DNA from 2 places in the Alteromonas mediterranea DE genome. Region 2 is predicted to be linked to the other one. Evidence: predicted binding sites of a transcription regulator. Region 2 holds the regulator's gene; the other holds the start of a gene.

Region 1 (4,428 bases), 2.0 Mb from region 2:
GATAACAATGTCTCATGGTTATAGAAGGCAAGCTGGCTTGAATGATTGGCATAAAACCACGCGGCCAGTGCATCGTCTTTACTTTCAAAGCGCGCGGTGTCGGTAACAGAATCAGAGCGTGTTCTCATTACCCCAAGGTCGCGCATAGAAAACTGATTTAAACGGCTTTTTGTGTTACCAAAATAAATAAACAATAAGAAGCGCAGGGCACTATCGAATAAACACACTAAGTAGCTTTCAAGTGAAAAACTTTCTGGCCATCCTCGGGCAGTAATTTGCTCACTCAGTAAGTTGACGAGTTTAGGTTTTCTCTGAGAAGCAAGACCTTGAATGCTGCCGTATTCTGACAAAAGCGCGAGCAGGGCATCTTTTGTCAAAACCCCAGCAATGTCATTAAGCGTAGCGTGAGTTAAATCGCCAAACCAGCCGTCCTTAATTAAACAGTCAATTTGATGTTGAGGGGCAACAATTTCACCATAATTGAACTGCATTCTATCTATCACTGCATATTTGCGATTAGCCGCGCGAACCACAATACACTGCTTGTCCTCATCAAGGGCTTTGAAACGCTGGATAAAGCGCACAGCTTCACTGCTTAATAACGACTGGCTCGCCCCTTCAAAGAACGCGAGAAATTCATGAAAATGTGTCAGGTAATAACGGGGCGGTAAATCTTTTCGCATGGTGCATCTTTGGCTATGAAATCGGCAATAGTGTATATTTATACAGCCCAATTAATCAAATTAAATACGCCTATTTTAGTTATTGATTCCCTGTTTAAACTCGCACTCGCTGTTTCGATACCCATTGAAAAAAAGCCGCAAGCTGCGAATCGTCTAATAGATGCTGTAAACTATTGTAGTGTTTGGCCAGCGCCATTTCATCGTAGAATCGGTGGACACCGCTATGACATTGCCGGCAAATATATATGCCGGATTGAAGCTCTGCTTTAGTGTAATGCTTTTTGAAATAGTTACGCCGATGCATTTTTTTGGGGATGAGGTGATGAAACGTTAAACGGGTCTGTCTTTTACAGCACGGGCATACGCCTATCTTATTCACCACAATTCACCTTTAATAAAATCTACTTCCGTCTGCATCTAGCTTGCGTATGCCTAATCTCGCTCTCGTTTAGGCGCGCCTATCGCTTACACTTCTATGCCAGTGAGTAAATCCAGTCTTCTTTGCATTACGTAATAACACCAAATAATGATTACGAAGGCGAACTATTATGAGCTTAACCCGTTCTATGGGCTTCTCTTGCCCCTACTGTATGGCACCAAACGATGTGGAAATAGATGAAGTTAACGACGTAGGTCAAGTACAGGTTCTTGATTGTCAGGTATGCTGCCAACCCATAGAGTTAACCGCATACCAAGACGCCGACGATATACACATTGAGGCAGAACGAGAGAATGACTAAGCAGTTTACTCGCAGTGATATAGATGCACTAGCGCAGCGCTATCGGGCCAACCTAATTAACAGCCTATCAGGCTTTAAGTCAGCTACCTTAGTTGGGACGAGTGACGGACAAACCAATAACCTGGCTATTGTCAGCTCTGTTGTTCACGTAGGCGCAAACCCTCCTCTTCTTGGCATGATCATGCGACCTCACACAGTAACGCGCGATACACTTAGCAATATTAAGCAACAAGGTTTCTACACACTCAATCATGTCTCAACTGATTGGGTAGACAAAGCGCACCAAACCTCTGCACGCTACGCGCCAGAAGACAGTGAATTTGATGCCGTAGGCTTAACGCCTGTGTTTAGCGAAACGTTCAGCGCCCCTTATGTCAAAGAGAGTGAGATAAAAATGGGGCTTAAGGTAGCGCAACACTTTACCTTACTAAATGAAACCGAAATGGTCATTGGTGAGATTCAAGAACTTTTTTTACCTGAAGCAATTATTGATACCGAAGGTTACGCCGATATCGAACAAGCGAAAACAGCGTGCATCTCCGGGCTAGACAGCTATCACGGTACCTCGCGTATCGCACAGTTTGCCTACGCTAAGCCGGGTGTAGATTTATCGCAAAAATGAACCTTTTAGCGCAACTTCGGTCTTATTTGCATCAATAAGAGTTGCTACTGCCATATCGAACTCTGAAGTTTATTTAATCTAGATCAAAGGAAAATACGACTTTTCGTTCGATCTTTTTTCAAAAAGAGATAGTATTTAGATATGTAATAAAACCTGCCTCTTTGGGCAGGTTTTTGCGTTTAAAGCGCCGAATAAAAAAGAATCATTATCGTTTCTATCTCTTAAGGAGAATGTTATGAAATCTGTAAACCGCCGAGATTTCTTGAAGTTATCAGGCTCTACAGTTATAGGTCTGACGCTAGGTGGTGTAGCGTTGCGCGCACAAGCTCAAGAACAGCTAAGTGCCGACGACCCAACAGCGAAAGCATTAAACTACACACCGTCGTCTACCGTTGAAGGTTCAAAGTGCGCTAACTGCATGTACGTGCAGGGAGCTGATGGTGAACAATACCGTCCTTGTAACATTTTCCCTAATAAGCTGGTAAATGCGGATGGCTGGTGTAGTGCTTGGGTTAAAAAGCCGGGCTAAGATAGCGGCCACGCTGATAGACGATTGAAAGCCCTCGATATTATCGAGGGCTTTTTTATTGCTTGAAGGATGTATTCACTCCCTTGCGGCAAATGCTTAACGAGGGTCGCTAAGGCCTGCTTCTATACCTTTTAAACGCGGGTTATCAAAGCGCGTGGGTAATAAACCGGGCTTGATAAAAAAGCCGTGTTTTGCTTCAAAAATGCTGCCTATTTCTAGCACTTTCTTATCTTGCCATTTGCCGCCTATGAAACTAATGCCTACCGGAAGATCTTTTACTTGCCCAGCAGGCACAGTTAAATGCGGATAACCGGCAATAGCGGCCAAATACCCAATCCCGATGAAGCCCACTGGTGAGTGGTCGCCATACACGCCATCAATTAAAAATGAAGGGCTATTCGATGGCGCAACCAATACGTCAACATTGTGCTTCGACAATAAGGCGTCTATACCGTTTTCCCCAGCGGTATCTCGGATAAGGCGCAGTGCATGTTTGTATTCGTCACTGTCGATAGCAGAAGAGGCTAAGGACTTCTCAAAGATATCTTGGTCAAATAACGCTAACTCTCTGGGTGTAGCCTGGTTGAACTCGATGAGCTCAGACAGGTTTTTAGCGGGAAGCGATGCAGGAGAGTTCGACAGGTACTCGTTAATGCTGTGATGGAACTCGCTTAGCAACACATTGTATGAATCTGCCCAAAAGGAATCCGGCTGAGAAAAATCACTGATATCTACGAGGGTTGCACCAGATGCTTCCAACTGCTTTAACGCTTTTTCATAAACAGCCAATACGTGAGGGTTATCACCTTGTCGGTAGCGCACCACACCAATACGCTTACCTTTTAAGTCTGTGGCAAGCAGCGACGAAGAGGGGATTTCAAGAAGGTAGTCGTCAGCGTTTTTAGTTGCGCTATCGTTTTTATCGGCGCCAGCCATAACTGAGGCCATTAACCACGCGTCTTGTACACTCGATGTCATTGGCCCTGCGGTGTCCTGGCTAAGTGAGATAGGTACAATATGGGTTCTAGAAAGTAAGCCTACGGTTGGTTTGAAACCTACCACTCCGTTAATAGAAGCTGGGCAGATAATAGAGCCATTGGTTTCCGTACCCACGGCGAGGGACGCCAAGCGCAGCGACATAGCCGCTCCCGAGCCCGACGAGGAACCACAGGCACTTCTCGATAGCATGTGCGGGTTACGAGTAAGCCCGCCTACCGCGCTCCAACCACTTATTGATGATTCAGAGCGAAAATTTGCCCACTCCGATAAATTAGTTTTACCCAGAACAATGGCACCGGCTGCTTTCAGTTTTGCCACAATGGGTGCATTTCGCCCAGTGTTATTGTTAAGTAGCGCCATCGAGCCCGCCGTTGTAGGCAGTTCATCGCTTTCGATATTATCTTTCAGCAAAACAGGTATACCTGCTAACGGGCCCAGCGTCTTGCCGTTCGCCAGTTGCTTATCAATAGCATTCGCTTCTTCTAGCGCATTGGGGTTCACTGACAACACACTATTTACCTTGCCATCTAGCTGTTCAATACGCGCTAAATAACCTTTTACCAAGGCCGCAGACGTAATCTCGCCACTGGCAATAGCCTGTGCTTGCTGATGTGCGGGTTTACCCAAATAGTATTGCGTTTCGTTCGCTTGGTTTGAGTTAGAGGGGGTTGAGTGAGAAACACACGCCGTACAAATTACGGCAGCGACCAGTAAATACCACTGCTTCAACATAAATCTTTCCTTAACGCATAATCCCACTGCCTGTTTTTTTACTGTTAAACAAAAACAGCAAGTCACAGACGTTAGAGTAATGATAGTTTGTTATACGTTGTATCAGAAATAGTTCACTGGCTA
Region 2 (4,428 bases):
TAATTTTACCGTAACGCCTGGGGGTGGCATTAGCGGTGTAATCAATGATACACATTTTTCAATGGGCTCTGCCGCATTTAGCCTGGCTAACTTACCATCATCAGATACTTACCCATCAGCCAATGTATTTTTAACAGTAAAAGGGCAAATCATTGCTGCTTTTGAAGTACGTGACACCCTTCGTGACGATACCCATGAAACTCTAGATATCTTGTCGCAAAGCCATACCCTTGCGGTATTAAGTGGTGACACCCAACAAAACGTTGATACGCTAACCGCGCCTTTGCCCATAAAAACGGCGAAAGGCGGCTTAACACCTGAACAAAAATACGAAGCGGTTCAGCAAATGCAGCAAGGGGGAGCCAAAGTAATGATGATGGGCGACGGCATTAACGATGCACCTGTACTTGCCAGTGCAGATGTTGCCATTGCAGTGGGTAACGCAACGGACGTTGCCAAAACGGCTGCTGACGTTATATTGCTGGGCGATCAACTGTTATCTGTACCAGCGCTAATTAAAACCTCACATCAAGTGAAACAGAAAATAAGACAAAACATCGGCTGGGCTGTGGGATACAACCTTTTAATATTGCCTTTCGCCGTGTCTGGTTTACTTTCTCCATGGATGGCGGTTGTGGGTATGTCATTAAGCAGTATCATTGTAGTTACAAACTCAACGCGACTTTTGAGCAAATAGCATGAGTATTATTTACGTATTAATTCCTATCGCCATCATTATTGTGGCAGTCGCTATTGTCATTTTCTTTTGGGCGGTAAAAACCAATCAGTTCGAGGATTTAGACCGCCAAGGCTATAGCATTCTTTTTGACGATGACTTATCGCCAGAAGAGAAAAAACTGGCCGAACAGCGCAAACAAATACAAGAAGATAAGGCAGCAAAAAGCCAAGAAGATAATGGACGGGATTAATTACTTTTCTGCCTTTCTTATAGGTTTAGCAGGAGGCGTACATTGTGTAGGCATGTGCGGCGGTATTGTTGCAGCGCTTAGAGTGGTATCGCCAAAGGGGGCACCGGCATTGCCCTACACCCTCGCCTACAACATGGGACGCATTACTAGCTATACACTAGCAGGGGCCATTACCGGTGCGCTTGGAAAAATAGCTGCTGACTTCGTACCGCTTGCTAATTATGCCCTCTCTCTTCTAAGCGGCATCATGTTGCTTTTACTCGCTTGTTACTTAGGGAAATGGTGGACGGGTTTATCGGTCTTAGAAAACGCGGGCAAAGGCCTGTTTGCAAAGCTTCAGCCTTTATCAAAACGATTTCTTCCTTTCAAAACGCCGTTAAGCGCGGTTCCCTACGGCTTTATATGGGGCTGGCTACCATGTGGATTGGTCTATTCAACGCTAACCTGGTCTCTGGCAGCGGGTAATGCATTGCAAGGCGCTGGCATTATGTTTTTCTTCGGTTTGGGAACGTTACCCACACTGTTAGCCGCAAGTGCCGGTAGCCAGTATCTTGTTCAAAGCTTTCAGCACAGCTATGTGAGACAAGTCATAGCTGTGATAATGGCCATATACGCCACTTATCTAATTTATGGCGCATTCATGTGAAAATGCGTGTACTATAATCATGTGTACATTAAGAGAGTCAGTCTTATGAGCAAAGGAAGCGAATTTTCAATACATTGTCAGAACTGTAGTTTCAGTCACCTCTGTTTACCTGTTGCATTGAATAAGACAGAAATAGAGTCTCTCGACGATATCATAGAGCGCAAAAAGCCCCTTCATAAAGGTGATACCCTTGTTCAAACCGGCGATAAGTTTGAGTCGTTATATGCAGTAAGAACCGGGTCATTTAAATCGTTTGTGACTAACTCTGAAGGTGAAGAGCAAATAACGGGGTTTCACTTTCCCGGTGACATCATTGGCTTTGATGCCCTTCGAGAAAACAAGCACCAAAGTTACACAATGGCTCTAGAAACCGCCATGGTGTGCGAGTTGCCCTACGAAACGCTTGACGAAATGTCGATGCAGTTTCCTAAATTACGCCATCAAATTATGAGCTTTATGAGTGCAGAGATTAAACATGATCACGATTTGATAATGCTTCTCAACAAACGCACGGCTGAAGAACGCCTTTTGTATTTTATCTCTCATTTATCTCAGCGTTTTGAAGAACGCGGTTTTTCACACAGAGAATTTCACCTTACGATGACGCGTAACGAGATAGGTAACTATCTTGGCTTAACGATAGAGACCATCAGTCGCTTATTAAGTCGTTTCCAAAAAGAAGATATTATTAAAGTTGAAGGTAAACTTATTACGATTGTGGACTTTGAACGCCTTAATACCAAGCTAGAAGTGCTTAACGGCCCGAGTATAGTGTGTAACGGCTAATGTGGTCTAACTCGGTTAAATAGGGTTATCTTCCTAAAAGCGCGCATTCAGCGCGCTTTATACTCCTACTCCCATAACCCTTTTTTCCCATTATTGGCAATGACGCTATACATTGTTGCTTGCCTTGCAATATAAAATACTTGATCTAAAACAACTTACGTTTTCCACATTGTCGTTTATAGTTAGTACAAGTTACTGTTGAACGTTACCGTTCACACAGCCACGACCAAACTTCGTATTAGGGGGAGTTATGATTGAGTGTAAACGAATCCTTGCGGTAGTCGATGCCGAGCGAGATAACCAGCCCGCGTTAAGTCGCGCTTATGAATTAGCATCAAAGACCGGGGCCTCTGTAACTGCGATTATGGTGGTTTACGACTTGTCTTATGATATGACCACTATGTTAAGTCCAGATGAGCGAGAAGCCATGCGAGATGCTGTTACCAATGAGCATGCTAAATGGCTCTCTGGGCAGCTTAAAGAACAAGGCTTCGGTGAAACTGACATCGTGGTTGAATGGAACAATCGTGCCTACGAATCGATTATCTATTACACACTTAAGAATCAAATTGACCTTGTTGTAAAAGCCACTAAAAAGCATGACGACCTGGCTTCCGTTATTTTTACACCTACCGATTGGCATTTAATGCGTAAGTGTCCGCGCCCCGTTTTATTAGTTAAAGAGCATGATTGGCCAGAAGGCGGCGAGATCATTGCCGCTGTAAACGTCGGCAGTGAAGACGAAGAACATGCTGCGCTTAACGACAAGATTACCGTTATCGCCAATGATTATGCGGCCTTGCTAAAAGGTAAGGTTAATTTAGTCAATAGCTTCCCTTCTACGCCACTTAATATTGCTATCGAGGTGCCCGAATTTGACCCTGATACCTATCATGACGCGGTAAAAAATCATCATAAGAAAGAAATGAAAAGCCATGCGTTAAAGTACGGCATTGCAGATGAAAAATGTGTTGTCAGAGAAGGGCTACCTGAAAAAGTCATTCCACAAGTGGCAAAGACATTAGACGCCGAACTCGTCATTATAGGCACTGTAGGCCGCGTTGGTCTTTCTGCCGCGCTCATTGGGAACACGGCAGAGCATGTTATCGATGAGCTAAATTGTGACGTATTAGCTATCAAGCCAGACGGATTCGAGTCGCCGTTAAGTGTGTGATGCCATTAACCTTACGAGCCGCTTTTTATGAGTAAATTTAAGAATACAGGCATGGTCTAGAAAAGGCCCTTTATTGTATAATGCTTGCTTTATCACGAACCAAGCTAGTTAATTATGAGTTTAGGCACAAGCAGTGCTGATGCGTCGGTACTAAACGCAGCGCAAAGTAAGCAAAAGTACAACTTCAACAAACTTCAGAAGCGCCTTCGCCGCAATGTGGGTAAAGCCATAGGCGATTTCGGTATGATTGAAAACAATGACAAAGTCATGGTGTGTTTATCTGGCGGTAAAGATAGTTACACCATGCTGGACATTTTATTGTTTTTAAAGAAGATTGCGCCTATTCACTTCGACATAGTTGCGGTAAACCTTGACCAGAAGCAACCAGGGTTCCCTGAGCATGTATTGCCTGAATATCTAGAGCGTATTGGTGTTGATTACAAAATTGTAGAAGAAGACACCTACTCTATTGTTAAAGATAAAATTCCTGAAGGTAAAACCACCTGTTCACTTTGTTCAAGACTGCGCCGCGGTATTTTATATCGCACCGCAAAAGAACTCGGCGCAACAAAAATAGCCCTTGGTCACCACCGTGACGATATGTTGGAAACCTTTTTCCTAAATATGTTTCACGGCGGAAAGCTGAAGTCCATGCCGCCAAAACTAGTCAGCGATAATGGCGAGCATATCGTTATTCGTCCGCTCGCCTACTGTACAGAAAAAGACATCGTAAAATATTCACAAGCCGTAGAGTTTCCTATTATTCCTTGCAACCTATGCGGTTCCCAAGAGAATTTACAGAGACAAAATATTAAAGCCATGCTTCAAGACTGGAACAAACGCTTTCCGGGCCGAATAGAGTCAATGTTTAGCGCTCTTCAAAATGTAGCGCC

Evidence for each region. Region 2 encodes FNR, which switches genes on or off when oxygen is low (the NO sensors DNR and NnrR bind a similar motif). Its sites were predicted from a motif close to TTGATCTAGATCAA; they were not measured.
Region 1: MADE_RS19095 (high-potential iron-sulfur protein) is a predicted target of FNR. The motif match lies at 2,119-2,132, and genes of this name have one in related genera.

What each region holds. Positions count from the first base shown of each region.
Region 1 covers NC_011138.3:4,301,633-4,306,060, forward strand. Annotated here, with positions in the region: gene MADE_RS19075 (exonuclease domain-containing protein) at 1-683, opposite strand, end outside; gene MADE_RS20625 (hypothetical protein) at 699-953, shown strand; gene MADE_RS19085 (zinc ribbon domain-containing protein) at 1,232-1,423, shown strand; gene MADE_RS19090 (flavin reductase family protein) at 1,416-2,045, shown strand; gene MADE_RS19095 (high-potential iron-sulfur protein) at 2,281-2,574, shown strand; gene MADE_RS19100 (amidase) at 2,671-4,305, opposite strand.
Region 2 covers NC_011138.3:2,339,297-2,343,724, forward strand. Annotated here, with positions in the region: gene MADE_RS10365 (heavy metal translocating P-type ATPase) at 1-697, shown strand, start outside; gene ccoS (cbb3-type cytochrome oxidase assembly protein CcoS) at 699-929, shown strand; gene MADE_RS10375 (sulfite exporter TauE/SafE family protein) at 916-1,575, shown strand; gene fnr (fumarate/nitrate reduction transcriptional regulator Fnr) at 1,621-2,361, shown strand; gene uspE (universal stress protein UspE) at 2,612-3,535, shown strand; gene ttcA (tRNA 2-thiocytidine(32) synthetase TtcA) at 3,650-4,428, shown strand, end outside.